Regions from separate parts of the Mucilaginibacter sp. P5_A6 genome, predicted to be linked through region 1. Evidence: riboswitches for the same ligand, from Rfam matches in the RefSeq annotation. Region 1 holds a riboswitch; each other region holds the start of a gene.
The links. Region 1 has a riboswitch for S-adenosylmethionine ahead of AC1DO4_RS14405 (TlpA family protein disulfide reductase). Riboswitches for the same ligand answer to the same signal wherever they lie in the genome.

Region 2: linked by a shared signal. The riboswitch ahead of metH (methionine synthase) and the one ahead of AC1DO4_RS14405 (TlpA family protein disulfide reductase) in region 1 are both predicted to bind S-adenosylmethionine.
Region 3: linked by a shared signal. The riboswitch ahead of AC1DO4_RS18950 (O-acetylhomoserine aminocarboxypropyltransferase/cysteine synthase family protein) and the one ahead of AC1DO4_RS14405 (TlpA family protein disulfide reductase) in region 1 are both predicted to bind S-adenosylmethionine.
Region 4: linked by a shared signal. The riboswitch ahead of AC1DO4_RS08070 (hypothetical protein) and the one ahead of AC1DO4_RS14405 (TlpA family protein disulfide reductase) in region 1 are both predicted to bind S-adenosylmethionine.

The regions. Positions count from the first base shown of each region.
Region 1 is NZ_JBFUKZ010000012.1:51,050-59,233, forward strand. It holds gene AC1DO4_RS14385 (DUF4297 domain-containing protein) at 1-184, opposite strand, end outside; gene AC1DO4_RS14390 (hypothetical protein) at 324-518, opposite strand; gene AC1DO4_RS14395 (lipase maturation factor family protein) at 523-1,833, opposite strand; gene AC1DO4_RS14400 (hypothetical protein) at 1,903-2,112, shown strand; SAM riboswitch class I at 2,410-2,521, shown strand; gene AC1DO4_RS14405 (TlpA family protein disulfide reductase) at 2,639-3,208, shown strand; gene AC1DO4_RS14410 (hypothetical protein) at 3,340-3,552, opposite strand; gene AC1DO4_RS14415 (SusC/RagA family TonB-linked outer membrane protein) at 3,579-6,758, shown strand; gene AC1DO4_RS14420 (SusD/RagB family nutrient-binding outer membrane lipoprotein) at 6,764-8,184, shown strand, end outside.
Region 2 is NZ_JBFUKZ010000002.1:367,202-375,385, reverse strand. It holds gene AC1DO4_RS03635 (Bax inhibitor-1/YccA family protein) at 1-535, shown strand, start outside; SAM riboswitch class I at 671-781, shown strand; gene metH (methionine synthase) at 944-4,633, shown strand; gene metF (methylenetetrahydrofolate reductase [NAD(P)H]) at 4,712-5,668, shown strand; gene AC1DO4_RS03620 (hypothetical protein) at 6,069-6,557, shown strand; gene AC1DO4_RS03615 (hypothetical protein) at 6,591-7,223, shown strand; gene AC1DO4_RS03610 (sensor histidine kinase) at 7,199-8,035, shown strand; gene AC1DO4_RS03605 (response regulator transcription factor) at 8,079-8,184, shown strand, end outside.
Region 3 is NZ_JBFUKZ010000019.1:50,237-58,420, forward strand. It holds gene AC1DO4_RS18930 (histidine phosphatase family protein) at 9-629, opposite strand; gene mqnE (aminofutalosine synthase MqnE) at 740-1,936, opposite strand; gene AC1DO4_RS18940 (hypothetical protein) at 2,096-2,617, opposite strand; gene AC1DO4_RS18945 (trans-sulfuration enzyme family protein) at 2,709-3,827, shown strand; SAM riboswitch class I at 4,008-4,118, shown strand; gene AC1DO4_RS18950 (O-acetylhomoserine aminocarboxypropyltransferase/cysteine synthase family protein) at 4,362-5,681, shown strand; gene AC1DO4_RS18955 (homoserine O-acetyltransferase family protein) at 5,770-6,825, shown strand; gene AC1DO4_RS18960 (homoserine dehydrogenase) at 6,825-8,036, shown strand; gene AC1DO4_RS18965 (hypothetical protein) at 8,137-8,184, opposite strand, start outside.
Region 4 is NZ_JBFUKZ010000006.1:55,507-63,690, forward strand. It holds gene AC1DO4_RS08050 (Rv1355c family protein) at 1-1,516, opposite strand, end outside; gene AC1DO4_RS08055 (hypothetical protein) at 1,590-2,399, opposite strand; gene AC1DO4_RS08060 (sensor histidine kinase) at 2,728-4,200, shown strand; gene AC1DO4_RS08065 (4'-phosphopantetheinyl transferase family protein) at 4,223-4,879, opposite strand; gene AC1DO4_RS08070 (hypothetical protein) at 5,085-5,729, opposite strand; SAM riboswitch class I at 5,790-5,902, opposite strand; gene AC1DO4_RS08075 (family 2A encapsulin nanocompartment shell protein) at 6,050-6,970, shown strand; gene AC1DO4_RS08080 (family 2A encapsulin nanocompartment cargo protein cysteine desulfurase) at 6,954-8,184, shown strand, end outside.

The sequences.
Region 1 (8,184 bases):
CATCTAATGAATCACACATAACCACGTCTTCTTGAAGTTCAACAAATACCGCATACTCATTTTTTTTCGTGTGTTCTTGAATTGCTCTGTAAAGCGCCCAATGATATTGGTAGGCGTATTTAGCCTTTGTTTCGGAGCCTGCTTTTTCACGTTGAGGGCTGAATAGAGGGTTTTGTGTGTCCATGCCGGATCTAAGGTTTCTGGTTTTGCAAAGTAAGGATTAAATCTTAAATGCAAAATATTTCTTGCCCTCACAACTTAATATTTCTTCGCTGTTCGAAGTCTCCGAACCACTATGCCTGTAGTCTCCGACTACAGAATAACTAAAACAAACAATCGACATCAACTAATCCATCAATACCGGCATAATTAGATGCGCTTGAATAGATGTAATCGTCGGTGCGGTATACTAATCCTGCCCTAACGGGATTTTGATGAATATAGTCGATCTTTTGTTGCGTTACTGCAGGTGAAAACAGTTCGATAAAATGATTGTCCACGCTTGTTCTTCTATCCATCAATTCACGGCATCCATCCCATACCTTTCACATATTCCACCAGGCGTGGATCATTTGTTGAGGTTGGCGAAATCCAAATGCTGATCTGTTCGCGATTCCACCAAAGGCCCTGGGGATTGCCTGGCTTTGCGAATGTATAACGATATAGCACTGCCCGGATATACCGCGGCGGCCCGGTGGGGAGGGGATTGCCGGCAAACAAACTTATAGCACCGGGATCGTTATGAAGGAGCTTCCACACCAGGTTATAGGTCCATGGATATTGATCGGGAGAAGACATGGCGGCGAACCACATTTGCCAGTCTAAACGTAACTGGTAGGGCGCTATTTGCGGCGACGGCTTGTTAAGCAGCACCGGCAGGCCTTTGTAGATGTAGGGTTTCCAGCTGGCTTTGTCGGGTACCTGGTCCATCGTTCCCTCAAATACTACGTTCAAGCGTTCCCGCCCCACAGAGCCGAATGCGCCATAGGTATTTACCAGATCCAGCGGGTCGAAGGAGGAGTTCATAACCTGCCCCGGGGACAGCAGGTTCATTGCAGGCTGGATGCTCAGGATTGCAATTAAGCCGGCAACTACCCAGGAGGTGATGAGCATAGGTTTGGATTCTTCGGCGCCCCCGGCCGCAGCTTCCGCCTTACGAACCAGTGTGCGGGGAAGAACCCTGGCCCAGAAGCTGTCGTCCAAACAGGCCAAAGCCGGAATAATGGTAAGCCAGTTTAAAAAAGAAAGATTGCCGCTGAGTATAATGCTAACCTGGAATAACACGATCACCGCCCCCGCAACATGACGCACAACCTTTGGCCCGAATACGAACCATGGTGCTATCAGCTCGCCAAGCCAATTGAACCAGATGCCGGTCTTGAGCATTATCCGCGGCAGAAAATGAAACCACCGGCTCAGCGGCCCGGGAATAGGCTGTGTTTCGAAATGGTAGTAAAGGGCAGTGCCGTTACGCCATATTTCATCCCCGCGGTATTTGATCAACCCCGAACCCAGCATAATGCGGAAGGTGAGCCAGCGAAATAAAATGATAATGGGCAGGGGAGGCGCATACCGCGGAAACGGGCGCAGGCTGAGGAGCGGGCAGAGGAAGATAGCCAGAAAGCCGGTTTCGTTAAGCTGGATCTCCCAGCCGTATCCATACCAATCCTGCCCCAGGTGAACAAACGACATGTACAGAAACCAGAGTACCGCAAGCAGCGGCGCATTGGCGTAGCCCGCCACTACTACGCATGACAGCACAAACCCGATCCAGGCGGCAGTTAAAAGCGCGGCATCAGAATGCCAGAGCCAGAAGATCGACGGCAGCCGCACAAACCCCGCCCCCGCCGAGCCCAGGGCGGCGCTCACCTGCTTCAGGTAAATTTCCAGGGGAAGGAGCCCATGAGAACCGATCAAAGGTACTACCTGGTTGATGGCCACCAGGAAGGCAACAGCATACACCACCCCCAGCAGCCGGAGGATGACAAAGCGCGTAAGCCAGTAGCTGGGAGGGGCGCCCGGCATCCGAAAAACGCCGCCGGATCCGCTGTCTATTTTGTTTCCCGTTTCCAATTCTATTTACTTAGTTGCTTTTTGCACATTCCTCAATAATAGTACAACATTCCTCAATAATAGTACATTAATAGTAGTATATAGTTTGTTAAAATTTATCCTAAAATCTAATAATTATCGCGGAGTCCGAATGGTGGTTGAAAGGAGCTTAAAAGGAGCGTGGCAGGTTCATAACGCGGCCTCCGGAGGGATTTAATAAGGTATTGAAGGGACGCAAAATACCGAGATACTACAGGCTGGTGCCAGTGTTGCAAATAAATGACAATTAAATTATACAATGTCTATGTATTTAGTAGAATATATTCTACATTTGCAGGCGAAATAAGTTCTTTAATTTAATTATCAAGAAAGACTGAGGGAAAGGCCCGATGATGTCTTAGCAACCTGTAAGCCCATTGTTATAAAGGTGCTAATTCCTGTCCGCCGTAAAAAGCGGAAAAGATAATATCCGCAAATTATTGCGCAGCTTATGGCTGATCGTTGTGCCTTTCTCTCCAAAATTTCCTGTTTAATTAAATTTCTGAAAATTTCTGCCTGCATAAAATAGGCATTAAAATTTACAACTATGAATATTAAACATTTACTAATTACCTGCTCGTTTTTAATAAGCGCACTGTTTGCCGGCGCACAAACGGCAAAACCAGCCGATAGTGCATCTGTTGACCGTGGCTATATTGTAAAAGTTGGCGACCAGGCCCCTGCCGATTTTGAGCTTGTATTGGCCGATGGCAGCAAAACGTCCTTAAAAGAGTTGCGTGGCAAAGTGGTTATCCTGCAGTTTACCGCCAGCTGGTGCAGTGTATGCCGCCAGGAAATGCCTCGTCTTGAAAAGGAAGTATGGCAAGCCTACAAAGGCAATGGTCTGATCCTGATAGGGGTAGACCGCGATGAACCCCTTGAAAAGGTGCAGCACTTTCAACAGGAAATGAAGATCAGCTATCCATTGGCGCTTGATCCGGGGGCTAATATTTTCGGTCGTTTTGCCAATAAAAAAAGCGGGGTAACCCGTAATGTAGTTATCGATAAAGATGGGAAGATTGTTTACCTCACCCGTTTGTATGATACACAGGAATTTGCATCGATGCTAAAAGCAGTAGATGCGCTGGTTAACAATAAAACTGCATCTGTAAACTAAATAAAGGCTTAAAGCTAAATAATGATTTTAACTCCGTATTTAAACTGACCCTGTTACCATCTATATATCAAATTGTTATGAAAACAACAAGAACACCTTTCCAAAACGTACTCCCTGCCAGCAAATTGGTATCATTTTCCTCCGCCTCTGTTTACCTGTATATGCAGTGTATGCGTTGTTGCTGTTAACTTAATGGCAACGGTTATTAGCCCCATGCCTGCTGCAGCTGGCTGCCTTTGCTTATAACCAACACAATCAATAATGAATTTACCGGCACTATAAAGTATCCAGCGGGGATTGTTTTGCCCAAAAAAAGCTGTTGACTGGCTTTGCTGTGCCGGCAACAAAAACTAATTAATCATTAACCATCATGTTAAAAAATTACAGATTTTTACTGGCAATCCTATTGCCCTTTTTTCTCATCCAAACGGTTGCGGCGCAATCTGTTAAAATAAGCGGGGTGGTAACCGCAAAATCCGATGGCCTGCCATTGCCTGGCGTTAATATCTCTGTTAAGGGTAGCACAACCGGTGCTCAAACCAATGCTGATGGCAAGTTCAACATCTCAGCGAATGTTAACGATGTATTGAAGATTACCTATATAGGTTTTGCAACACAGGAGATAACGGTAAGGCAAAATGAAACCAATTTACAGATCATATTACAGGATGCTCCTAATTCACTTAACGAGGTAGTAATCACGGCGCTTAATATTTCTAAAGACAAGAAATCACTGGGCTATTCTGTTCAGGGATTAAAATCAAAGGACATCTCTGAGGCCAAGGAGACCAACCTGGTAAACGCGCTGGCAGGTAAAATTGCAGGTGTACAGGTTACCAACAGCCAGGGTGATATGGGATCATCCCGCATTATAATTCGTGGCGAAACCTCTATAGCCGGTAACAATCAGCCATTATTTGTGGTAGATGGTACTATTGTAGATAACTCCCAGTTCCTGGGTACAAATGGTTCAAGGGATTTTGCCAATGCCATAGCCGATCTTAACTCCGAAGATATTGAATCTGTAAGCGTACTCAAGGGTCCAAACGCGGCGGCGCTTTATGGATACCGGGCTGCTGCCGGTGTTATCCTTATTAAAACCAAAACTGGTAAAAGTTCAAAAGGATTAGGTATCACTATTAATTCAAATACAAGTTTCTCCAATCTGCAGGTTTTGCCCGATTACCAAAATCAGTATGGTCAGGGTTCAAACGGTAAGTTCAGCTATGTGGATGGTAAAGGCGGTGGCGTAAATGATGGTGTCGACGAAAGCTGGGGTCCGGCTCTTGACGGTTCACTTATACCACAGTTTTATTCAAATGGGCAGGCTGTGCCATTTGTGGCGCATCCCAATAATGTAAAGGATTTTTTTAAAACAGGTGTAACCCTTAATAATGGAGTAGCGCTATCCGGGAGTAGCGATAAGGCTGATTACCGTCTATCCTACAACAACCTGCATCAAACGGGTGTTATTCCAAATACGTCACAGGGCAGAAATTCGTTTTTACTGAACTCTACCTTCAGGCTTAGCCCTAAATTAACAATAACTACCATTGCCAATTACATCAAAGATGATGCAGATAACCTGCCTGGGGCAGGTGGCAGAAGAGCTACCAGTACTATGCTGCAATTCACCTGGTTTGGCCGCCAGGTTGATATTAATCAATTGAAAAACTATAAGGATGCCAATGGCAATACTTTTAACTGGAACAACAGCTATTATAGTAATCCATACTGGCTGGCTTATGAAAACACCGTTGGCCAGCACAAAAACCGCATTATAGGTAGTGTTGAGTTAAACTATAAGATCATCGAAGGTTTATCGGCCAATTTCCGTACCGGGACCGATTATTATAACGACCGTCGTAAAATAAAAGTAGCCTATGGTACCAATGGTACACCATTTGGTTCGTACGAGGAAGATGCCTATAGCGTAAACGAAACCAATACCGAAGCCCGCCTGCAATACACCAAAAAGCTCAGTAATGATTTCTCATTAGATGTATTGGGCGGTGGTAATATCAGCACCATAGTAAATGAGCAAAACGACCAGGTGGCACCCAAGTTGGCAGTCGCTGGTTTATATACGCTCAAAAATTCGCGCGATCCGCTGGTGTCATCAAATGACTACGGCAAGCTGAAAACGTATAGCTATTTTGCATCGGCACAATTGGGTTATAAAAATTACGCGTTTATTAACCTTACAGGCCGTAACGACTGGTCATCAACTTTGCCGGCGGCTAACTTGTCTTATTTCTACCCATCTGTAAATGGTAGCTTAATATTATCAGAGGCGCTGGATATTAAGAGCAACGTGCTTACCTATGCTAAATTAAGAGGTGGATGGTCAAAAGTGGGTAAGGCAACCACACCATACCAACTGATCAACGTTTATGATTTTACGGCTCCTTTTAACACAAATCCGCAACAAAACGCAAACAGTGTAGATCTGAACCCAAATCTGAAACCCGAAACCACAACATCTGCTGAGGCTGGCTTTGAATTAGGTTTTTTTCAGGACAGGGTACATTTGGATGTGAGCGTGTACAACACCAATAGTGTAAACCAGATCATAAAGGTTGATGTAAGTCCATCTACCGGTTACAGTCAAAAGCTGATCAATGGCGGTAAGATCAACAATAAAGGTTTAGAAGTTCAGCTGGGTTTAACCCCCATAAAATCAAAAGATTTCACCTGGGATATTACTACCAATTATTCCCTTAACCGGAGTAAGGTAGTTTCGCTTGATGCTGAAGGCCGTTTACAAAGTTACATCCTGGGTACCGATCGTACGGTGCAGGTACTGGCTGCTGTTGGTCAGCCGTATGGTACATTGTTTGGCAATGCATACACCCGTAACTCATCCGGGCAGATAGTTATTGGGGCTAATGGTACACCGGTTATTAACCCCACCAAACAATACCTGGGGAAATTTACACCAAATTGGCTGGGCAGTATCAATAACAGTTTTACCTATAAAGGCATTAACCTTGGTGTTTTGGTTGACGCTCGCTTTGGTGGTTCTATTTATTCAAATACCAACCGTACCGGTACTTACACTGGTGTGCTTGCATCAACATTGCCGGGACGTGGTGCCACAAATGGAGGTTTAAGTTATTACTATCCGGGTAATAATACTTCTGCAACGGCTGTGCAGGCAGGTAGCGCTCCTAATGGCGAAACTGTTTATCATGATGGGATGATATTTAAAGGCGTAAAGGTTGATGGAACTCCTAATACTACAATATTACCTGCCCAATCATACTACAAAGGGTTTACCAATGTTGATGAAGCATTTGTTTACGATGCATCCTATATTAAACTGCGCGAAGTAAAGTTGGGTTACACTTTTCCGTCCAAATGGGTTAAGGGTGTTGGGCTGCAATCAGCAACCTTTTCTATTGTAGGGCGTAACCTGTGGATCATCCATAAAAATGCACCTAATATCGATCCCGAAACAGCCTTCAACTCCGGCAATGGCCAGGGACTGGAAGATCTTACCCTGCCAACCGTGCGCAACATCGGTTTTAATATCAACCTTAAATTCTAATGATCATGAAACTTAAATATACAGCTATATTATTGTCAGGTGCACTTTTGCTATCCGTTGCATCCTGCAAAAAAGATTTGGTTGTGATCAACCAAAACCCTAATGCTGCGCAAACCGCGCAGCCCGATTACCTGTTTACTGCAGCTACCAAAGTTACTGCCGATACTTATTGGGGTACAGCCAATAACATGGATGCCAGCTTACTATTTGTGCAATATTGGGCCAAAATTCAGTATACCGATCCCGATAGGTATATATACAGTAACAGCGCTTTCCAGGAACTGTGGACGGTTGGTTATTCAAAAAGCATTGTTAACCTTAACCAGATCATTAAGCTGGGCGACGCACAGGGAAATACCAACTACAAAGGTGTGGCGCTGGTACTGCGTTCATGGGTATTTACTTTGTTAACGGATGCCTATGGTAATATCCCCTACAAACAGGCAGCCAGCATCGATCAATACCTTACCCCGGCCTATGACACGCAGAAGGATGTTTATTTTGCATTACTGGACGACTTGAAGGCCGCCCAAACAGCGCTTGATCCATCAGGTAAGGCCATTGCCGGTGATGTTATTTATGGTAACAATATTGCCCTCTGGAAAAAATTTGCCAACTCGCTGCGCCTGCGCATCGCCTTACGCATTGCCGATCGGGAGCCCGCAAAAGCCAAAGAGGTTTTGGCAGATATACAGGCCGAAGGGGGCGCCTACATTAGCGCCAATACCGAAACCGCGCAGTTTACTTATGTAGATTCGCCAAACCAGAACCCAATCAGCAATTTGTTTGATACCCGGGATGACTATCGCATCAGTAAAACTATTGTAGATAAATTGGTTGCGCTGAATGATCCCCGACTGAAGGTTTATGCCAGCCCAACCAAAGATGTCACGCCGCAAACCTACGTTGGTATACCTAATGGTTTACTGGTTGGCGATGCCAGTAACCTGGGCTTTGCCAAAACATCAAAACCGGGAACTTACTTTTTGGCGCCGCATGCCCCGGCGGTGATCATCAGCTATGCCGAAACCTTGTTTGACCAGGCCGAAGCTGTTGCACGTGGCTTTATTACCGGCGATGCAGCCGGTTTATACAAACAGGCGGTAACCGCCTCGCTAAAGCAATACAGCATTGCCGATGCGGATATTACTACTTACACAGCCCTGCCCGCCGTGCAATACGATGCCACCAACTACAAAAAATCAATAGGCGAACAAAAATGGATAGCACTTTTTGGCCAGGGTCTGGAAGCCTTTGCCGAGTGGCGCAGGCTTGATTATCCGCAATTACAGCCCGCTGTAGCCGGTACTTTGAGTGGCAAATTGCCATTAAGGTTTATTTATCCCGGTACCGAGCAATCATTAAACGGTACTAACTATAAAGCTGCGGTAGCCAGCCAGGGCGCCGATGTGCTTACCACTAAATT
Region 2 (8,184 bases), on a different contig from region 1:
CGGCTTAGGTACTATTGTTATGTTTGCTCCGCTGGCTTTTGTGCTAATTATTTCATTTGGCTTCAACCGCTTATCTTACGGGGTAGCTGCGTTGCTGTTTATTGCTTTTTCGGCAGTAATGGGCATTAGTTTAAGTTATATCCTTATAATTTATACAGCAAGTTCCGTGCTCGGCGTGTTTATTACCACATCTGTTGTATTTGGCATTATGGCAGTTGCTGGTTATACTACTAAAACGGACCTTACAAATTTCGGTTCAATAATGATTATGGGGCTGGTGGGCATTATCGTTGCATCATTATTTAATATGTTTATGCATAGTACCCAACTGGAATACATTATTAGCTACATTGGTATAGCCGTTTTTGTAGGCTTAACCGCTTATGATGTTCAAAAGCTAAAGCGCATTGGCGCAGGCCTTGAGTATGGCAATGCTTCGGCCGGTAAAATGGCACTTTTAGGGGGCTTAACGCTATACCTTGATTTTATCAACCTTTTCCTGATGATACTGCGTTTATTTGGCAGAAGAAGATAATAACCCCGCAAAACATCTGTTATTAAAAGCTGCCTGCAAAAGGCGGCTTTTTTTGTACACATAAATTTACGCAGCATACAGATTGAAGGGTTAAACAACTATTGCATTTTACCGCTTTATTATGCACCTTTGCATTGCTTATGGAGAAAGACGGAGGGATTAGACCCTGCGATGTCTTAGCAACCTGTGCTTCACAAGGTGCTACATTCTACTCAGCCAGCCATACGGCCCTGGGAAAGATAAGCGAAAGTCAATATAACACCCGACTTTTCGATGTAAGCTTTTTTAAGTATCAAGTAGTTAGTATCAGGTATCAAGACATTTTTGTTTTGTGCTATGGCCTAATTTAAAAATCAAGCACCGGAATTTCCCGTACTTGATACTTGATACTCGCTACTTGATACCAAAATGGACATTAGAAAAGAATTAGAAAAACGAATCCTTATAATTGACGGGGCTATGGGTACCATGATACAGCGGTACCAGCTTGCCGAGCGGGATTTTCGTGGGGAGAGGTTTAAAGATCATATCAGCGATCTTCAGGGAAATAATGACCTGCTGAACATCACACGCCCAGATATCATAAAGGCAATTCATGCCGAATATTTGGATGCCGGCGCGGATATCATCGAGACCAATACCTTTAGTACGCAAATAATTTCGCTTGCCGATTATAAGCTGGAAGAACTGGCTTATGAGCTGAGCTACGAGGGCGCTCGCCTTGCCCGCGAAGTAGCCAACGAATACACTAAAAAAAATCCATCAAAACCGCGTTTTGTTGCCGGTGCTGTTGGACCAACTAACCGTACCGCGTCCTTATCGCCCGATGTTAACGATCCGGGTTATCGTGCTGTTACTTTTGATGACCTGGCTAACGCGTATTACGACCAGGTTCGAGGTTTGGTTGATGGGGGATCGGACCTGTTATTGGTTGAAACCATATTTGATACCCTTAACGCCAAAGCCGCGTTGTTTGCAATAAATCGTTATGCAAATGAATCGGGTAAGCATTTGCCAGTTATGATCTCGGGGACTATAACCGATGCGTCAGGTCGTACTTTATCGGGGCAAACTGTTGAAGCTTTCTGGAACTCGATACGCCATGCCAACCTGCTTTCGGTGGGGTTAAACTGCGCTTTGGGTGCTAAAGAAATGCGTCCGCACCTGGCCGAGCTTTCTGAAAAAGCTGACGTATTTATTTCGGCCTATCCCAATGCGGGCTTGCCAAATGAGTTTGGCCAGTATGACGAAACCGCGCATGAAACAGCGCACCAGCTTGATGATTTTATTAAAGCCGGGCTGGTTAATATTGTGGGGGGCTGTTGTGGCACCACGCCAGAGCATATTAAGTGTATTGCCGAACGAGCTGCAAAATATCCACCAAGAAGAATTCCTGAAGTTGAACCCGATTTGCGCCTGAGTGGTTTAGAAGCAGTTACCATAAAGCCCGAAAGTATTTTTGTGAATGTGGGCGAACGTACCAATATCACAGGGTCGCCAAAGTTCTCGAAACTTATTTTAGCCGAGGATTATGAAGCCGCATTAGCCGTTGCCTTGCAACAGGTGGAGGGTGGTGCCCAGGTAATCGATATCAATATGGATGAGGGTATGATTGATTCGGAAGCGGTAATGGTAAAATTCCTGAACCTGGTGGCCTCCGAACCTGATATTGCCAAACTGCCTATCATGATCGATTCATCCAAATGGACGGTTATCGAAGCTGGGTTAAAATGCATCCAGGGTAAGGGTATTGTAAACTCTATCTCCCTAAAAGAAGGCGAAGAAAAGTTTATTGAATATGCCCGCAAAATATTAAGCTATGGCGCTGCCACAGTAGTGATGGCCTTTGACGAAACCGGGCAGGCCGATTCATTACAGCGCCGTACCGAGATTTGTAAACGCTCCTATGATATATTGGTTAACGTGGTTGGTTTCCCTCCGCAGGATATTATTTTCGACCCTAATATATTAACTGTTGCAACCGGCCTGGAAGAACACAATAACTACGCGGTTGATTTTATTGAAGCCACGCGTTGGATTAAACAGAACCTTCCACACGCCAAAGTAAGCGGTGGGGTTAGTAATATTTCCTTCTCGTTTAGAGGAAACAATGTAGTGCGCGAGGCAATGCACTCGGCATTCCTGTACCATGCCATTAAAGCAGGTATGGATATGGGAATTGTGAATGCGGGGATGCTGGAAGTTTATGAAGAAATAGATAAAACCCTGCTCGAACTGGTAGAAGATGTATTACTTAATCGCAGAGATGATTCCACCGAGCGCCTGGTAGAATATGCCGATACCATTAAAAGCAAAGGTAAAGAGGTAGTGCGCGATGAAGAATGGCGCAAGGGAACTGTACAGGAGCGTTTATCGCACGCGCTTGTGAAGGGCATTATTGAGTACCTGGATAATGATGTGGAAGAAGCGCGCCTGGCTTATGATAAACCTTTGGAGGTTATTGAGGGCCCATTGATGGATGGCATGAACATAGTAGGCGATTTGTTTGGCGCCGGCAAAATGTTTTTGCCACAGGTGGTAAAATCAGCCCGGGTAATGAAAAAGGCGGTGGCTTACCTACTGCCATTTATCGAGCTTGAAAAACAAAGGGTTATTGATGCCGGAGAAGACTCCAGCGGCAGCCGTGCCAATGCCGGTAAAATATTGATGGCCACCGTAAAGGGCGATGTGCACGATATTGGTAAAAATATAGTAGGCGTAGTTTTGGCCTGTAACAACTTCGAGGTAATTGACCTGGGCGTAATGGTACCGGCACAAAGGATCATCGAGGAAGCAAAAAAACAAAACGTAGACATTATCGGCCTGAGCGGACTGATCACCCCTTCATTGGATGAAATGGTGCATTTTGCCAAGGAAATGGAACGTGAAGGTTTTACTATTCCGCTCATCATAGGCGGGGCTACCACCTCGCGCATCCATGCGGCAGTTAAGGTTGATCCTCATTACTCGGGTGCTGCCATCCACGTATTGGATGCATCACGTAGCGTTACCGTTTGCAGTAGCCTGATGAATCGCGAGGGCAGAGATGCTTATATCCGAAACATTAAGGAAGAATATGCCAAATCGCGCGAAGCGCATTTGAATAAAAAGTCGGATAAACGTTTTGTAACTATCGGGCAGGCGAGGCAGGCCCGTTTCCAGATCAGCCTTGACGGTGATGTTGCGCCAAAGCCAACCTTTACCGGCACTAAAGTATTTGAATCGTACCCGCTGGAAGAGCTTGTTCCCTATATTGATTGGACACCGTTTTTCCATACCTGGGAACTACGCGGCAGCTACCCCAAAATATTTGCTGATAAGTTTGTGGGCGATGAAGCTAAAAAGCTTTTTGATGATGCACAGGAGCTGTTAAAGAAAATTGTAGATCAGAAACTATTACACGCCAATGGTGTGATTGGTTTTTGGCCGGCCAATAGTGTTGGTGATGATATTGAACTGTATACAGATGAAAGCCGTACTACTTTATTAACTCGCATCCATACGCTTCGTCAGCAGGCCGAAAAGGTTAAAGGCGATCCTTACTATGCTCTGTCAGATTTTATCGCACCAAAAGAGAGCGGTGTGCCCGATTATTTTGGAGGATTTGCCGTGACTACGGGTATAGGCTGCGATGAACTGGTAGCAGAATTTGAAGCCGACCATGACGATTACAACAGCATTATGGCCAAAGCACTTGCAGACCGCCTTGCCGAAGCCTTTGCCGAGAAAATGCATGAGCTGGTGCGCAAGGAATATTGGGGTTACAGCAAAGGCGAGCAACTAAGTGCCGACGAACTGATCAAGGAAGAATATCAGGGCATCCGCCCTGCACCAGGCTATCCCGCCTGCCCGGATCATACGGAGAAGACAACCTTATTTGAATTGTTAAAGGCCGAGGATAATGCTAAAATGTACCTGACCGAAAGCCTGGCCATGACCCCGGCAGCGGCAGTAAGCGGGTTCTACTTCGCGCATCCGCAGGCCAGGTATTTTGGATTAGGAAAAATCAGTAAGGATCAGATTGAAGATTATGCTGTACGTAAGAATATGGATATTGAAACAGTAGAACGCTGGCTTGGTCCAAATATAAACTATTGATAATAACACACAACAAACCGTCATTGCGAGGTACGAAGCAATGACGGATATAATAAGAAACCCGCACCATAATTAACAATGAAGATAACGGACCATATTGCTAACGCAAAAGGCAAAACACTATTCTCTTTCGAACTTATCCCTCCACTAAAAGGTCAAAGCATTCAAGGAATCTACGATGCCATCGACCCTTTGATGGAATTTAAGCCTCCGTTTATTGATGTTACTTCGCTGCGCGAGGATTATATATATAAACAGCATGATAATGGTCTGCTGGAGAAGCTAAGCTACCGCAAACGCCCCGGCACCATTGCTATTTGCGCAGCTATCATGAATAAATATAAGGTTGATACCGTACCGCATTTGTTGTGTGGAGGTTTTACCAGGGACGAAACTGAGAATGGCTTAGTCGACCTACAGTTTTTAGGGATCGAAAATGTACTCGTACTTCGTGGTGATGCCCGCCGTGGTGATGCCTCTTTTGTGCCAACTCCAAACGGACACAACTACGCTACTGATCTATTGCAACAGGTGGTAAATATGAACAATGGTATTTACCTCCACGAGCATAATGACGCGAGCCTGAAAACCAATTTCTGCATCGGTATTGCCGGTTATCCTGAAAAGCATTTTGAAGCACCAAACCTTAAAACCGACTTTAAATACCTGAAACAAAAGGTGGATATGGGCGCCAATTTTATAGTAACCCAGATGTTTTTTGATAACCAGAAGTATTTCGATTTTGTAAATAACTGCCGGGCTAATGGCATTACCGTGCCTATTATACCGGGCTTAAAACCGGTTACCACATCAAAGCAGCTGATTAACCTGGCCAAAACTTTCCATATTGATATGCCCGAAGACTTGTGCGACGCGGTTAATGGCTGCATGTCTGAAAAGGATGTAAAGGATATCGGCGTGGAGTGGATGATAAACCAATGCCGCGAGCTGATGGCATTTGGCGTACCCGTACTGCACTTTTATACCATGAGCAATGCCGGGCCGACTAAAAGGATAGCGGAAGCGATTTTTTAATCGGTTATTAAATATCTGTGTAAACAAAAAACGATGTTCTTAAATAAGAGCATCGTTTTTGTTTGTACATAGATGCTTTTCCTGTTTCTATAATGATTTCAACTTTTTGTTGGTCATAAAGCACGAGCCCCAAGATGAAAGCAGCCTTTTTAATCAAGGTGGCTACTACTGTTTTATAGCGTGTGATTGCACAACGTACTAATACAGTTTCGCTTGCGTAGAAATACGCAATATATATCCGGTGAAACAAGCAATCAAAAACATTACTTATTGTAAATGAGAAGCTTACAAAATCAAAGCCAGGTTTATATTTTGATTAAGGCATATTGCCCTGTTGAAATAATAACTTATTAACCTTAGTTTTATCCAAATTAATTCCTAACCCTCATTAAATTCAACCATGGAAACAAAAACAACCAGGGATACCAGCCCAATCACCGGCGAAGAAGGTGCCGCAATTGACCTTGAACTTGCAGCCAGCTGGACAAAAAACCACAGACAAAGACACCCTAATGGGATTGTGTCTCAATTTTTTGGACAAAAGATATTAAACACCATACTGCAGCAAAATGGCTGTTTAGGCGTCCGTATTTATTATGCAAACAAGCAGCGCCTTAGCGGCTGGCAAAATTTTTGGGTTTCCGTTGGAAACTTCTTTATAAAAGTTGTTGCAAACGCCGAAGGAGAAAAGCGTTTTGTTATAACAGGCGTTATGGCTACAGGTGAAGATCAGCTACCTGGTGAAGCAAAAAAAGAAGTGGCTGCTGTATCATCAGAAATAAAAACATTTAAACTAACTGCAGCAAAAGCGGATAATCTGGTTGGCAATCAGTCCTACCCTTGTCCCGGTTCTTCCGGTTGTCCCCAGAACGTACTTTCCGGGAGCTAATTTGTATATCAGGCATTCAAACAAGGAAAGTTTATGACTGTAGACAATGGATTCGCACTCATTTCAGGAATCTCTGGCTTTTTTCCGGTGCTGGCGGCGATGTATAATTACAGGCACCTTGACAAGGTTTTAAAAATTGCCGCGCTGTTTTTTCTTGTGGCATCGCTTTTTGACCCGTTAATGTGGTTATTAACTAATGCGGGAAGCAAGAATAATATGCCGGTTATTCATGTTAATATATGGGTATCTTTAATTTTCTATACCCTAATTTATTATAATCTGTTTACTAAAGCTATTTTTAAAAATACCACCATTGTTCTTGCTGCTGTAATAGTGATATTAATCATATGCTTTAATCGGGATCCCTTTGAGTATCCTACAGTTTCAAACACATCATTAGGTATATTTTTAATTATATTGTCGCTTATTTATTTTTATAAATTACTAAACCCATTAAAGTTTATAGATATTGAAAAGCAAGGTCTTTTTTGGATAAATGCAGGTGTTCTGTTTTATTCATCGGTTAATATATTTCTATTCATGATATTTACTCAAATACCCGTTCAAAATCAGCATAATTATTACATCATTAACAATATAACCAACGTTATTGCCAACACATTATTTTCAATAGGATTACTTTGCAAGCCACAGAAAACAACCTGATCCCGGTATTAATAGTGGGTAAGGTTACTTTGCCAACCACAGAAAACGGCTTAATCCCGATATTAATAATCGGTACGCTTGTAGTGGTTGTATTGATTACCTGCCTGTTTTTCTTCGTGATTATTTATCAGCGTAAAATGATAAAGAACCAGCTTGAATTGCGAGCCTTGCATGATGCAAGGCAAAGCGACCTGATGGCTGCTGTTTTTGAAACCCAGGAAAGCGAACGCAAACGCCTGGCCGAGGATTTGCACGATAGTGTAGGGCAGGTTTTATCGGCTATAAAACTTAATTTGCACCGGCTTGATAAAAACTGCATCAGTGAAACAACCCAGCCCCTGCTGGCCGATACCCGCAGGCTTACTGATGAATGCATTCAGGAGATTCGCAATATTATTCACAATGTTTTGCCTCCTGTACTTACCGATTATGGATTACTTGTGGCTGTTGAAGCCCTGAGCAGTAAGGTTGAGCAAAACACTCACATTAAGGTGAAGTTTAGCAAAAACATGCCCGATCAGCGCTTTCCACATGAAATTGAACTTGCCCTTTACCGAATAGCGCAGGAGCTTTTTGGCAACGCTATTAAACACTCTGATGCCACTGTTATTTACCTGTCTATTAATAAAGAGGGCAATTATATGGTGATGGAATTTAAGGATAATGGAGTAGGTTTTAACCAGGGTGGAGTAACACAAGGCTTTGGAATAAAAAACCTTGAAAGCCGGGTGCAGCTCATTAACGGCGAAATTAATATTTACAGCAAACCGTTAAACGGCACACTTACTACTATTAAATTAAAAATAACATAGTTTTGTATCTTTAATCTATCTTTATCCAACTATTTGTTAATCAATGAGTACAATTAAATTAGGTATAGTAGATGACCATAAAATTTTCAGGAATGGGCTAAAAGCCACACTTGAAGATTGCGAAGATTTTGACCTTATACTTGAAGCAT
Region 3 (8,184 bases), on a different contig from region 1:
AAACGCTTTCAGGAATGTTTTAAATGTTCGGCATTATTAAAATCGATGATCGCGAACGTGCTGCCATCATAAGCAACTTTGTACAGCACCAGGTTTTGGTGAGGGAAGCAATCCATTTCGGTTAATGGCTTGCCGGTTAAAATACAAAGCAATAAACGCATGGCACGACCATGCATGCAAATCAGTACCGTTTTTTCTTCAGGGTGACTCATAATAAGCTGCATAGCTTCCCGCTGGCGTACCGCTACCTCATTGGGGCTTTCACCGCCTTCAAACTTACTGTCTAAACGGCCATCCATCCAGTCGCGCATGATCTGTAAAAATACCGACCGGTTTTCGATAGTGCTTGGCTGCCCTTCATGGATACCCCAGGCCAGCTCATCTAAACCGGATAGCTTTTCGTACGGGATACCAAGGTCGATAAAGGATTGAACGCTTTGCTGGGTACGCTTTAACGCTGATACATAGATTTTATCAAAAGCAACATCTTTATAAGCCTCGTAAAACTGACGGGCTTGTTTGCGCCCCTCATCATTCAAATCGGTGTTCATACCACGGCCCTGTACAATTCCTTGCCGGTTAAGCTCTGTTTGGCCGTGACGTACTATATATAAAGTTTTTTCTATCATTCTTTTTTTAAGCTAAAAGCTTAAGGCCTAAAGCAAAAAGCCCTTTTCTAATCAATTGAAGCTTTTTGCCTTCTGCTTTCTGCTTTGGGCCTTCGGCTTTCAGCTTTTACCTAATTAATTACCGGCAGTTTGTAGTATTGTGGCTTGGGCTGAGTTTCCGGGAATTCAAAATCCTTGTAATCGGTAACTACATTATAAAGCGTGTCGCGCTCTATGGGGTGCCTGCCTACATTTTTTATCAGCTCCACCAATTGTTTGGTGCTCATGCCGGGGTGCTGCTCTTCGGCGCCTGCCATGGAGTAAATCTTTGTAGTATCATCAAGGGTGCCATCAATATCATCGACACCAAAATTAAGAGAAAGCTGCGCAGTAGTGCGGCTGATCATTGCCCAGTAAGCTTTAATATGATCAAAATTATCCAGGTAGATGCGGGCTATGGCATAATTTCGCAAATCCTCAATTACGCTCGATTCGGGCACGTGCGACATCTGGTTATCCTGGTTGCGGAATTTTAAAGGGATAAACGTTTGGAAACCACCTGTTTTATCCTGTAGTTGCCGTAACTGTTCCATATGGTCAACACGGTGATGGAATTTCTCGATATGACCATACAGCATAGTAGCATTTGAGCGCCCTCCCAGTTTATGCCATTCTTCATGGATAGCCAGCCACTGGTCGCCGGTACATTTATCTTTCGAAATCAGTTCACGAACTTCCGGGTGAAAGATCTCGGCGCCGCCGCCCGGTATCGAACCTAAGCCTGCCTCATACATCAGGCGCATGCCCGTTGCGTAGTCTATTTTAGCTTTCTTAAATATATAATGGTATTCAACAGGTGTCAGCGCTTTAATGTGCAGCCCGGGACGATGATCCCTGATTCTGTTAAAAAGTTCCTGGTAAAAAGGCACATCGTATTGCGGCAATACACCGCCTACAATATGAACTTCGGTTACCGGTTCATCATCGTATTTGGTAACCATGTTAAACATCTCGTCCATGGTATACTCCCAGCCCTCTGACTTTTGTTTCAGCAGGCGCGAGTATGAACAAAATTTACAATCGTAAACACAAAGATTGGTAGGCTCTATATGGAAATTACGATTGAAATAAGTTTTATCGCCATGGCGTTTTTCGCGGATGTAGTTGGCCAAAACGCCCAGGTAACCCAGGTCGCCCTGTTCATATAATGTAACACCTTCATCAAAGGTTATCCGTTCGCTGCGTTGTACTTTCCCGGCAATGTGCTTTAAATCAGCAGGCAGATCCGGATTTTGTAATAATAACTGTAAATTATTTTCAGCCTCCATTAAAAAAACTTTGTACAAATGTACTAAAAAAGCAGAAAGCTCAAGGCGGAAAGCTTAAAGCGCAAGTCATTCTTGACAATCAGATTATGAGCGGAAAGAAGCCTAAGACAGATAGCCATATTTCAAAAAGCTTTATGCCTTGAGCTTTTGGCTTTTAGCTTACAAGGCTGTTATCGTTGTAATGGTAACTCCGTTAAAGCAATCGTCCTGGCAGCCATGAGGCACATAACCACAGTTTGATATTAAACCATTGTTTTTTGCTTCAAATATAATGTCGTTGCTTTTTGCATCAACTTTAAGCCATTCGGTGCGCGCTTTTAAGTATACGCCATCAATGGTAAGGGCGATGCCGGCATCATTAGGATGTGTATTTATAGTAGCGGCATCTTCATGCCAGGTTTTAACTGTGTCGGTTTTGTTAGTACCATCATTGCGTGATTGTATCCGGATGTAATTGCGCGATACAACTTTGCCATTACTAACGCCTGTTTTGATGCTAACACCAAAACCTGTCCACGAGCCAAAACTTGTGGTGTACGAATAGGAATTTTTTGCACTGCTTTTAAAGCTTAACCACGCTTTATAACTGGTATCATATTCGCTTTGTTTGGCAATGTTTTCTTTTTGGCAGCCTGAGGCCGTTAGTACAATGATAATGGTAAGCAGGTACAGGTTTTTCATAGGTGTTTTTTAATAATTACGTGATATTTACGCCTGTCGCTACAGTAAATCACAAATAATCTTATTTACTTTGATTTATACCATATACAAAATGAAAACTGAAACTATAGCCATACACGCGGGTAACCATATTGATGGATCATCAAGAGCTGTGATACAGCCTATTGTTATGTCTACCACGTTTGAGCGTGGTATGGATGGCGACTTTCCGGGAGGGCATATCTATAGCCGGTCATCAAACCCCAACCGCTCGTTACTGGAGAATGTGATAGCCCAATTAGAAGGTGGTGTTGATGCTGCTTCATTTTCATCAGGCAATGCCGCTGGCATGGCCGTATTTCAATCACTTAAACCGGGTACCCATATTATTTGTCCCGATGATATGTATCACGGCCTGCGCAACCAGCTTAAAAACCTGTTTGCCGGTATATTAACTTTCGATTTTATTGATGTTAACGATAGTGAAGTATTATTGCAGCACATTAAGCCCGAAACCGGTGTAATCTGGATAGAAACACCGTCAAATCCGCTGCTCAAAATTACTGATGTTAAAAAGGTGGCAGCTATCGCGAAAGCAAAAAACCTCAAAGTTGTTGTTGACAATACATTCGCAACACCGATATGCCAGCAGCCATTAGCCTTAGGTGCCGATATGGTAATGCATTCGGCAACAAAATACTTTGGCGGGCATAGCGACCTGATGGGCGGAGCGTTAATTACCGCCGAAAAAAGCGATTGGTGGGCAAAAATACGCCAGGTGCAGGAAATGGGTGGTGCTATCCCCTCTCCAACCGACTGCTTTTGGCTGGTGCGCAGCATTAAAACCCTGCCATACCGTGTTAAAGCACATGTAAACAATGCGCAGTTATTAGCTGAATTTCTAGAGTATCACCCCAAAGTAGAAAAGGTTTTATATCCCGGTTTAACATCGCATCCGCAGCATGAAATTGCTAAAGACCAAATGCTTGCCTTTGGTGGAATGCTATCCTTTATAGTTAAGGGCGATGAAAACGATACCCACAACATCATCAACAAGCTAAAAATATTTACCAGGGCAACCAGCCTTGGCGGTGTGGAAAGTTTGATAGAGCACCGTGCAACCATGGAAGGCCCCGATACTAAAACACCGTTTAACTTATTACGGGTATCGGTTGGGCTGGAACATATTGATGATTTAGTGGCCGATTTGGAGCAGGCTTTGAATGGATAAAGGATGAAAAGACGGAGGAGCAAGGACAGAAATGCCATGTGTTCTTGCTCCTTTGCCCAGCAGTCTTTAATCTAAATAAAAATTTAATTTGGTATTTAAATAAATATCCGCTTATCTTTGGAACATTATTTGGTAGCGATACCACTATAGTCGATCAATTCTCCGCATAGTTCGGGTATTGATTTATAAAGAAGCGGCGAGAGATCAGGCTCAATGACCCGCTGGCAACCCTTCAATTTTGAAGAAGGTGCCAATTCCTGTCCCGGCAAATAACACCGGGGAATATAAATTTATAACCATGAAAAGTTTAATTAAAATTACTACAGGCAACATTTTTAATACCCAAAACGGTAACATACAACCTATTAGCTTAAATAGCGGTATTTGTATGTGTTGCTGCTGTTGATGCTTTAATGCGTTTCTTTTTCAATCCCTGAAAATATACGTGTTGTAAAACTGGTAAACAATTTATCAGCTTGCTAAAATCCATTCAAACATCAAAAATTTAATTATAACCTTCAAAAACTTAAAACTATGTCTGCCTTAAAATTCGAAACCTTACAACTACACGCTGGCCAGGAAGTTGACCCAACTACAGGTGCGCGCGCCGTACCGCTTTACCAAACTACATCTTACGTATTTAAAAGCGCCGAGCATGGTGCAAACCTGTTCGCCTTAAAGGAGTTTGGCAACATTTATACCCGATTAATGAACCCCACTACCGATGTGTTTGAAAAACGTATAGCGGCTTTAGAGGGTGGTATTGCAGGATTAGCTACGGCATCGGGCCAGGCAGCACAATTCATTGCATTAAATAATATATTACAGGTTGGCGACAACTTTGTTACCTCGCCATTTTTATATGGCGGTACTTATAACCAGTTTAAGGTAGCCTTTAAGCGCTTAGGCATCGAGGCGCGTTTTGCCAAAGATGATACTGCCGAAAGTATTGAAGCCCTCATCGATGGTAAAACCAAAGCCATCTTCCTGGAAACCATAGGTAACCCCGGCTTTACCATTGCCGATTTTGATAAGGTAGGCGCTCTCGCTAAAAAGCACGATCTGCCTTTAATAGTTGATAATACTTTTGGAGCAGGCGGGTATCTGTTTCGCCCGTTGGAGCATGGCGCAAGTGTGGTGGTACAATCAACCACCAAATGGATAGGTGGTCATGGAACCAGCATTGGCGGTGCAATAGTTGATGGCGGTACTTATAACTGGGCCAATGGCAAGTTTCCGCAGTTTACAGAGCCGTCTGAAGGTTACCACGGTTTGGTATTTGCCGATGTATTTGGCATTGGCGGCCCGTTTGGTAACATTCAGTTTATAATACGTGCCCGTGTGGAAGGCCTTAGAGATTTTGGCCCTTCGCAATCACCATTTAATTCATGGTTGAATATCCAGGGATTAGAAACCCTTTCATTGCGTGTACAGCGCCATGTAGATAACACACTGGAGCTTGCCAAATGGCTCGACCAGCATCCCCAGGTAGCAACAGTTAACTATCCGGGACTGGAATCATCGCCCTACCATGAACTGGCTAAAAAATACCTTAAAAATGGTTTTGGAGCGGTGTTATCCTTTGAGATAGACGGTGATAAAGAAGATGCCGGTAAACTAATTGATAATCTTAAACTGGTAAGTCATTTAGCTAATGTTGGCGACGCAAAAACATTGATCATTCAGCCATCGGCAACTACGCATCAGCAGCTTTCTGATGAGGAACAGTTATCGGCAGGTGTAAGGCCTAATTCGTTACGCGTTGCTGTGGGTATTGAGCATATTGATGATATTAAAGCAGATTTTGAACAGGCATTTGCCAAAATAAAAAGGGCATCGGCCCAATTAGTATAGTATAGTTTTTTTTAAGTGATATAGTAAAGTTGTTATGGGCTGCGGCTGACAATAAAATCAGCTGCACCCGCGATAACAAGACAAAAGAATGAACACAGAAATATTTAAGTACACTCAACCATTCGGCCTTGAATCCGGTGAGGAATTACATGAACTGGAGATAGGCTTTCATACTTATGGCAGGCTTAACAAAGCAAAAGATAATGTGGTATGGGTATGCCATGCCCTAACCGCTAATTCGGATGTTTATGATTGGTGGAAAGGTTTTGTAGGCACAGGTAATAAATTTAATGCCGAAGAGCATTTTATAGTATGCGCCAATATCCTGGGTTCGCCTTATGGCACAACCAACCCTTTAAGTATTAACCCGGCAAACGGGCAGCCTTATTTACAGGCTTTTCCGCAGTTTACTATCAGGGATATTATAAAAGCACATCAGCTTTTGGCAGATCATTTGGGGATAGGTAATATCCATATCCTTATTGGTGGCTCATTAGGCGGCCAGCAAGCTATTGAATGGGGAATTATTGAGCCCGAGCGGATTAAAAATTTGATACTGATAGCAACCAATGCCCGCCATTCTCCGTGGGGAGTAGCATTTAACGAATCACAGCGTTTGGCATTAAGTGCCGATCCTACTTTTCATAATAACACTGTTGATGGTGGCCTCAATGGTTTGAAAGCCGCGCGCAGCATTGCCCTGCTCTCCTACCGTACTTATAAAACATATGGCATAACTCAACAGGAAGAAACGGATGCCAAAACAGATGATTTTAAGGCCTCTACCTACCAGGCTTATCAGGGCCAAAAGTTAGTAAACCGCTTTAATGCGTATAGCTACTGGTATTTAACCAAAGTTATGGATTCGCATAATGTGGGCCGTGGCCGTAATGGTGTTGAAAAGGCGCTAAGCCTTATCAAAGCGCGTACACTGGTTATCGGCATAAAATCAGATGTGTTATTTCCCATTGAGGAGCAGGAATACCTGTTCAGGCATATTCCTAAATCGGCCTTTGCCGAACTGGATTCGTTTTATGGCCACGATGGATTTTTAATTGAAACAGAAGCATTGACAAATATTATCACATCGTTTTTTAAAACCGATGTAAAAGGAAAAATTATAGAATTGCAACGTACAGCGTAATGAGTAAAAAGTTAAGTATTGGATTATTTGGATTTGGAGTAGTTGGGCAGGGATTATATGATATCATCAAAACTAAAAATTTAAACATCGAAATAGTAAAATTCGCTATAAAAGACCCGCATAAAAAGCGCACATTACCGGCAGAATTTTTTACCACTGATAAAAATGAATTGCTCGACAACCCGGAGATAAACACCATTGTTGAGCTGATAAACGATACCGAAGCCGCTTTCGAAATTGTTTCAAGAGCCTTAAGCAGCGGAAAAAATGTAGTATCGGCAAGTAAAAAAATGATCGCGCTGCATTTGGAAGAATTAATAGAGCTTCAACATAAATATGGAACTTCCCTCCTATATGAAGGCGCGGTTTGCGGTAGCATCCCCATCATTCGCAACCTGGAGGAGTATTATGACAACGAATTGCTGCACTCTATAAGCGGTATTTTTAACGGATCATCAAACTACATACTTTCAAAAGGATTTATTGAAGGTTTGGATTATGACAGCGCCCTGAAACAAGCGCAGGACCTTGGCTTCGCCGAAACCGATCCAACAAGTGATGTTGGTGGTTTTGATGCCAAATACAAGCTGGTTATTGCCGCCGCGCATGCTTACGGAGTTGTTATTCCACCACACAAGGTTTTCAATTTAGGGATTCAAAACCTGGCAGCGCAGGACCTGCAATATGCCCGCGAAAAAAACCTGAAGATTAAATTAGTTCCTGTAGCTAAGGAACTGGATGAGCGAAACGTAGCCCTGTTTGTATTACCAAAATTTGTAAATGAAACCGAGTTTTTATACAATGTAGAATATGAATACAACGGTGTAACGGTACAGGCCGCCTTTGCCGACCAGCAATTCTTTTTTGGTAAGGGAGCAGGCGGCCACCCTACCGGCTCGGCGGTATTGTCTGATATAGCAGCATTGCGTTATAGCTATCAGTATGAGTATAAAAAAGCCAAGGAAAAAACAGATCTACAATTCACTAATAATATAGAATTGGACATTTATTTAAGGTATGATGACGAGAGTTTAGTTGATGCATTGCAATTTATACATATTCAGGAACGCTATTATTCAGGTAGTTATAAGTTTGTTATTGGAAAAGTGAATTTGCAAAACCTGGTAGATAATCAAATCCGTATATCCGACAGCAAGGCATTTGTTGCCTTTGCCGGTCAGCTAACGGGTGTTAGCTTAGCAGCGGTATAAACAAACAGTCGAAGTTCTATGCAAATTTTCGTTGTTGTTTAAACAATAAAAAGGCTCCGCACCGGAGTCTTTTTTATTTCTATTTTTTCTTTTAGTATCCCTATTTAGCAAAAAAAACGGCAATACGTTTTCCATAAGCCACAGTCAT
Region 4 (8,184 bases), on a different contig from region 1:
CAATCTTTTTGAAACGGATTGCCGCCACCAATCTTTCATCTAGGCCGGGTAAAAACTCATAAAAAGTTTCTATCCCCTTACTAAGCGCATGAATATGCAGGTTTTCATATGCTGCGCCAAATGAAATAAATGATGCTGTTTTTTGAAAATCACCGAAAGAAAAAGAACGGTATTCGTCATGATAAAGAAATAAAGTTTCGTTATGATACAGCCATTTCCAGGGCTGGTCATTCCCCGTTGAGGGAGCAGCACAGGCGGCCTTAACCAATTCTTGTATCAAATCATTATCAATACTAATCCCGCCGAGCTTAACTTCCGGATTATAACTTTGTGCCAATAAATACATGTCATTTTCCTGTAACGGCGAGAAGGGATTAACAGGCACTTGCGAAATAAATGGCTCGGGTATGCTATCGGCAACAATTTCATCCAGGTCAACATAATATCTTCCCGAATCATGAAACTGATTAAGCAGGATACGCCGGCATGCATCAGCACCCACAGCCCCCCCTAATGCAACAGAACTTGCCAGCTGAGGCCATGTGTTAATGGTTTGCTCCACCTCTATCATAGAGGCTTTTATCCGTAATGATACGTTTTCAATACCCAGCATTTGTAAAACAATGGGTATTTTTTCTTCATTAGTTAAACCTTTTACCGTTGCTGTATCTACATTATCAACCGTTCCGTGCAATATAGGCCTTAACGGTTCCAGATCAAATCTTTCCACATCCAGCATCCCACGGTCGCTGGTATCCATAACTACCGGTATTTTAAGCTCTCTTGCTTTAAAACGTGATATTATTTTCATATCAAGCCCATCGCATTCATCCACCAAAATATCGAGCTTTCCATCTTTCAAAAAAAAATCGTCCATATTCTTTTCTGTCAGGCCTTCAAAAAAACATGTCACATCCAGAAAAGGATCTATTTCAGCTATCTCCCGGGCTGTTATTACTACTTTAGGAACCCCTAAATTATGCACCCCGGCACGAATCCGATTTAAATTACTCAACTCTAATTCATCAAAATCAGCAAGTCGCAACTCACCAAACCCACGTTCCATTGCTAATGTTAAAGCAATGGATTGCCCCACAGAAAGCCCAATAATTCCAACCCTCTTGGTACTTAGTATATCCCGCTCAGCTTTGGTTATTTTATATTGGTTTCTATTTGTACGCACTTCAATAAACTCTTCCTTATCCAGCAAATGCACCAAACGCTGATTCCATGGATAATAAACCCATACGCCATATTCCCCGATATCTTTCCCGGCTAAATGTTTATCAATAAGTTTGGGGTATTCATCCTGCTTAATTTTAACAGATGGGTTATAACACTTAATCAGCTCTTGTAACTGCCCATAAATTTCATCGTAAACAAATGTTATTTTTGAATCCTCAAATAGCTTTTTAAAAGTTGCTTTATCAGCCTGGCTATCTAACCTGAGTATGATTGGCTTGTGAATGTTTTTTGTTTTTTTAAAGCTTGCAAGAAAATCTGGTATATTATCCATAAGTTAAGATTATTAACCATCTATACGAAGTAGACAGGAATTAGTTAACCTTTAAAAACAAATAAAATAAAATTTAAAAAAACTCCGGTTCTTTTCTTTCTACTTTCCTTTTCAGAAAATTCTTTTGGGCTGATGCTATAGTTTGAGATAAATCCCATTGATGAAGGTTAGGAATTTGAAGCCTAAAATTAATTGTTATTTCTTTTTGCTTTAATTCGTCTATCCTTAAAGAATTTGGGGAAGACCGCATTGCAAGCATTGCAAGTTTATCCTCTTCCCCGGCTTTTTCTAAAGATAAAACATCTTTTAAAATCATAGCTGTGGCGATAAGGTCAATCTTCGGGTAGTAAAAAGTTCCTTTATCACCAATCCCAGCTACGAGTACCATACCGCAATTGACTACGGGTTTTACGGTATAAGGAGCACATAATGCAAAAAGTGATTTTAGCCCTATTTGAGATGAAATTGCAATGCCTGCACGTATCAATAATGGGGTTCCTATACCATATCCTGAAAGTTCCTGCGAATTCCACAAACCACAAATTTCTCCGGTACCATGTTGTGCAAAATTATTAACCAGGCCAAATACCCGTGCGTCCATTCCACCAGTTGCCTGCTCAATGGGTAATGGCTGCGATCCTCCTGCAACGTGAACCCTCGCGCCTCCGTAAACCTTTTTTCCATCCATTGATTCAACGATTATTACAAAAGCGCCGGGGTTTGCCGACCATTCATTTTTAGAGGATGTAACCTTTGTAACGCCAATGCTGGTTAAAACATTAGTGTGGCCTTCAATAAATAGCTCGCAAGTTTCGGGCTCATCAATTGCCCTGAAAGCTCTGAGTCTTACTTCGGGTTTTTCTTTATTTACATTATCATCCATTAATGAAATTTTTTCTGAAAAAATGATATTTAATCCGACAGGATTATTACTTAATTAGCGTAGGGGGATTAAGTAAATTAAACGGCGATTTTCGTTTAAGGTTCGGGTTTTTAATTAGTAATTGAAGAAATAGAAATCAAGGCAGAACTAAGAGGGCTATCGGGGTAACTTTTTAACCTATTAAGGCTTTATCATGCCGATAGTACATTTTTATTATGTACTATTGTAGTGATCCGGTTTTTTCAAGCTTAGCAATTCACAATCAGTTTGTTATAATTTGTATCGGACAGTTACGATATACCCCCCAAATTGGTTGTAAAGCCATATTATGGAAAAAGATAAAATGAATCTATCCGATCAATTAAGTATTGCAAACAAAGAGCTCATCATCCAAAATCAGGAAAAAGAAAAGCTTGCTGCCGAATTAAGCATTGCAAACACCCAACTACTTTTTCAAAATAAAGAAAAAGGAAAGCGCGCAGCAGAGTTAATTATTGCAAACATTGAGCTTGATTTTCAAAACGAAGAAAAACTAAAGCTTGCCGCAGCGTTAATTGAAGTAAATAAAGAGCTTGATTCTCAAAATGAAGAGAAGGAAAGGCGCGCGGCAGAATTAATTATTGCCTATGCCCAGCTCAGTTTACAAAACGAAGAAAAAGAAAAACGGGCTGCGGAGCTGATATTAGCGAATACAGAGCTAATATTTCAAAACCAGGAAAAAGAAAAGCGTGCAGCTGAATTGATAATAGCAAACACAGAGCTAATATTCCAAAATTTAGAAAAGGAAAAACGAGCAGCTGAGTTAATAATTGCCAATGCCGAACTGGTATTTCAAAATAAGGAAAAAGAAAAACGGGCAACAGAATTAATCATAGCTAACAAGGAGCTCGTATTTCAAAATAAGGAAAAAGGAAAAAGGGCGGCTGAATTGATATTAGCCAACATTGAACTCGATTTTCGGGATGAAGAGAAAGAAAAACGTGCCGCTGAATTGATTATAGCACTTAAAGAACTCGACTTTCAGGATGAAGAGAAAGAAAAACGAGCCGCAGAATTAGTTATAGCCAACAGAGAATTATTGGTTCAAAAGCAGGAAAAAGAACGACGCGCGGCCGCCGAAGCAAAGAAAGATGAGTTCTTTAATATGGTAAGTCATGAATTTAAAACGCCATTAACCAATATTAAAGCCATTAATCAGCTCCTCGAAAAAACGACAAACAAAACTCATAAAACTTATGCATTTATTTTAAATGCCAACAATAGCATTAAACGCCTGGAAAGATTAATAGAGGATTTATTAGATGTTACCAGGATCAACTCCGGGCAAATAGATTTGAATATATCAGAATTTAGTTTTTCAGATGCACTTGCTAATAGTATATCCAGCGTACAACAAATCTCTAATAAACATGAAATCCTGCTTGAAAACTCAATTGATATACACTACACAGGTGATCAATTTAAGATAGAACAGGTTTTGATTAATCTTCTTAATAACGCGATAAAATATTCTCCTGATGCAAATAAAGTAATTGTAAAGGCGAAAGTAGCTTTGGGGCACATTGTAATAAATGTGGAGGATTTTGGAATAGGCATCGCAAAAGAGGACATAGGTCAATTATTTCAGCGCTTTTACCGGGTAAGTAAAACATCAATGCTTTACCAGGGCGTTGGCCTTGGACTTTATATCGCATCCGAGATCATCAAAAAACATAATGGAAATTTTACAATAGAAAGTGAACCAGGAAAAGGAAGCATCTTTGGCTTTAGCTTACCCTTAAATCCTGTAATGTGTAATTGATACTAATCTGTTTAAGGTTGATTCAAGATTTTACATTCACGATGTCTTTCCATTCTAATCCAATAGAATTTATATTCAGCAATTGATAATCAGATGCAATGTGCATTATATAATTGTCAGCCAATGCAATAGCCCGATAATGCCATAAGGTTTTTTCCAATAGCGATTTCCCATCTTTAAGTAAAATGTTATTCAGCGGAATACTAAGCCCTTTCCCATCTGCTTTAATTATAGCCTCTTTGGCTGTCCAGTAAGTATAAAATGAGTGATAAATATTTTCAGAGTTAATAATGGCGTTCCATTCCTCTTCAAGAAACTGATTTTTAAATTCACCGACAGAAACCTCCTTAACCTCCTCTATATCAACACCAATCCTACCAATTGTAGAAAATGCACAAACAACGTAATTAACCGAATGGGAGATATTAAAATCTAAAACACCTTCGATGTAGGGTCTGCCATAATTTGTATATTTTAATTTTGACAGATTGGAATCTAAATTGAAATCATCCAATCCTTTTTTCAATAGAGCTTTGCCCAGAAGAGATGCCTGAGCATCCTGCCATCTGCTAAATCTTAAAATTTTGCTTTTTATATCTAAAGGAAATGAATTGAGATAATTTAAAAAATCAACGTTGGGCAATGGGGATTCATTGCTTATAAAATAAATTTTAACCATTGATACCGTGTCTCAAATTAATTATAAATATCAACATATTGGCAATATTTGTCCATCTTTCCCAGGAATTCTTACAAATGTTTATTTTATTAAAAAAGTTAACACGAGCGTGGTTTTGCTACAAAGAATGTTCTGAAATATTTGATACCTTTTACTGGGTGCCTCTTAAACGGGACGGGAACCTGTTCCAGCCAATCATTTGTCGCTATTCATTATCACCAGTAGTTCTTTTTGCAGCAAGCGGGTATTGCTTATCAATCTTGTTAAGCACAACATATATCGAATCATTCTTACGGTCTACTCCTTTTATAATAAATCTGCCGGGGAATGGTACAGTATAGTTAAGCACAATTTTCTCCGTTGTATCGGACCGGTTTTTCAGTGTAATAACATGCTTAACCGTATCTGCCTCATATCCGTAAAATAGCCTGCCAACGTTACCATAATATTCGGTAGTGCGGATTTTGTTTTGCGTGTTTAGTTGAAACTGCTTAGCTACCCTGATGCTGATGGTATTAAACTTTTCAAATATTACGTTCTGCCAGCATACGGTATCGTCGGGCGCACAGGACGAAAGCCTGTTATTAAGCCTAAACTCGCTTACGTTATAAAAACCGATAAAATGTTGCACGCCGTTATCAAGCGGCAGCTTAAAGGTTTTCCCGGCCGCGTAAAGGCGGCCATAGTGATATCCGCGATAAAACAGGAATACAAAAATAAAACCTGTTTTTGATACAATACCGGCAGTTCGTTTCCATTGTTTTGAAAAAACGGGTGGTTGGATATAAGCTATCGCGGCCTGTTGATGTCTAATTAAGATAATATAAAATCTGTCGGCGTCCTTAGCCAAGAGTAACAATGACAACAACTACCCGGAAAAGAGCTGTGGAGATATTTATAAACCTGTAGCATCTTATCTCTCTCCCTTTACAGGAGCAGGAATTAGCACCTTTTACAACACAAGGTATTGTATAGGTTGCCAAGACATCATCGGGCCTTTCACTCTGTCTTTCTGGATAAGTAAAAAAGAATGTGATACTGCAAATATATATTAATTCTATAAATTCTATAGATTTAATATATATTATTTCTTATCATTGCGAACAGGTTATTGTAATTTAAAGCAGCACCATAAAATAATTTCTTAATACACTTAGTCTATTATCCAAAATGCCAGATCAAAAATCAAAACAAACAGCTCTTGGCGATGTAGCCGCCAGGCAGTTAGCGGTAGCAACCCGTACCGTTCCACAGTTATCAACCATTACGCCACGCTGGTTAACTCATTTACTCAATTGGATCCCGGTTGAATCTGGCGTATACCGTTTAAACAAAGTTGTAGACGCTAATAATGTAGAAGTTGATTGCTCTTCGCGCGATGAACGTGAACTGCCGTCAACCTTTGTAGACTACGAGGAAAATCCCAGAGAGTATAACCTGAGCGCAGTAAATACGGTATTGGACGTACACACCCGCGTATCCGATCTGTACAGCAAGCCTTACAACCAGATCAGTGAACAACTCCGCCTTACTATCGAAATCGTTAAGGAAAGGCAGGAAAGCGAGCTCATTAACAATCCTGAATATGGGCTACTGAGCAGTATCGCCCCATCACAAAAAATTAAACCCAGGCTGGGCCCTCCCACCCCGGATGACCTGGATGAACTGATCACTAAAGTTTGGAAAGAACCTGGCTTTTTCCTGCTGCATCCGCTGGCTATAGCTGCCTTCGGTCGCGAATGTACCCGACGCGGCGTACCACCGCCTACGATTTCACTGTTCGGGTCGCAGTTTATTACCTGGAGAGGGATCCCGCTTATCCCATCTGATAAACTGCCCATCGTAAATAACAAATCAAAGATCATTCTACTAAGGACAGGCGAAAGCCGCCAGGGTGTTGTTGGCTTGTTCCAACCTGGTCTACCGGGCGAGCAGTCACCGGGTTTATCTGTACGCTTTATGGGTATCAATAATAAAGCTATTGCCTCATACCTGGTTTCGCTTTATTGTTCTTTAGCCGTATTGGTTGATGATGCTATTGCAGTTTTAGAGGATGTTGATTTAGGCAATTACCATGAGTACAAATATTAATCCGGATAACTTACCCAACCTGCAGGAACTGGAGCAACTGGCCAACCAGTTCTTTAAATCGGGACCAGGCGGCTTTGTAAACCAATTGCCCGTTCAACGGGCTTCTGAACCTTTTTTATTACCGGGCAATATAGCCGATGCAGGCTCATTTACCTCATTGCAGCAGGTAAATACTCCCGTACAATCCATTCCTTCAAGTACAATCGGGGGTGGTGGTATTTCGCCATCTGCCATTAACCAGAATAATGCTATTAACCTAAAAGATCCGCAAACCAGCTTTGCGGATCCTAATTTAAGCAATCATCCTAATCCGTCGGCGCCTTTTCCTGGTAGTACCTCCACTGCGTTTGGAGAGCAATTGCCTGCGCAACCTGGTTTTAGTTACAACTCTTACCTGGTGAAAACTGATCTTATACCTGATGTACCTTTAAAGCAAAGCTTCCCGGTTGAGCAGTTATCACCTGTTCCTGAAAGCCTGTTCCAGCTGCCATACCAGCAGGACCAGGCTTTTGATATCGATCTGAAGAAAATATTGAGCAACATTAATACATCGGGTCCTTCAAACACTTTATCATTTGCCGGTGCACCTGCAGCCACCGAAATTCCCTTTTATTTTTTATCAGTTAAGCATGGATTACCTGCGGTAAAATCAGATCAGGAAAAAGTTAAGCAGGCAGGCATCAGCAATATTATCAGTTCTCCGTTTGATGTAAACCTGGTAAGGCGTGATTTTCCCATATTGCAGGAACAGGTGAATGGTAAATCGCTCATATGGCTGGACAATGCGGCTACTACCCAAAAGCCAAAACAGGTAATTGACCGCATCAGCTACTTTTATGAGCACGAAAACTCCAACATCCACCGCGCAGCGCATGAACTGGCGGCAAGAGCCACCGATGCTTATGAAGGGGCACGCAAAAAGGTACAAACCTTTTTAAATGCCGGCTCCATAAACGAGATCATCTTTGTACGCGGTGCAACCGAAGCCATTAACCTGGTAGCCAAAAGTTGGGGCGAGCAAAACCTGCACGCGGATGACGAGATTATTGTGAGCCACCTGGAACACCATGCCAATATTGTTCCCTGGCAGCAACTTGCTGCAAGAAAGGGTTTAAAAATAAAAGTAGTTCCTGTTGATGATGATGGACAGGTATTGATAGATGAATATGTTAAACTCCTTGGACCCAAAACCAAACTGGTTTCGTTTACACAAG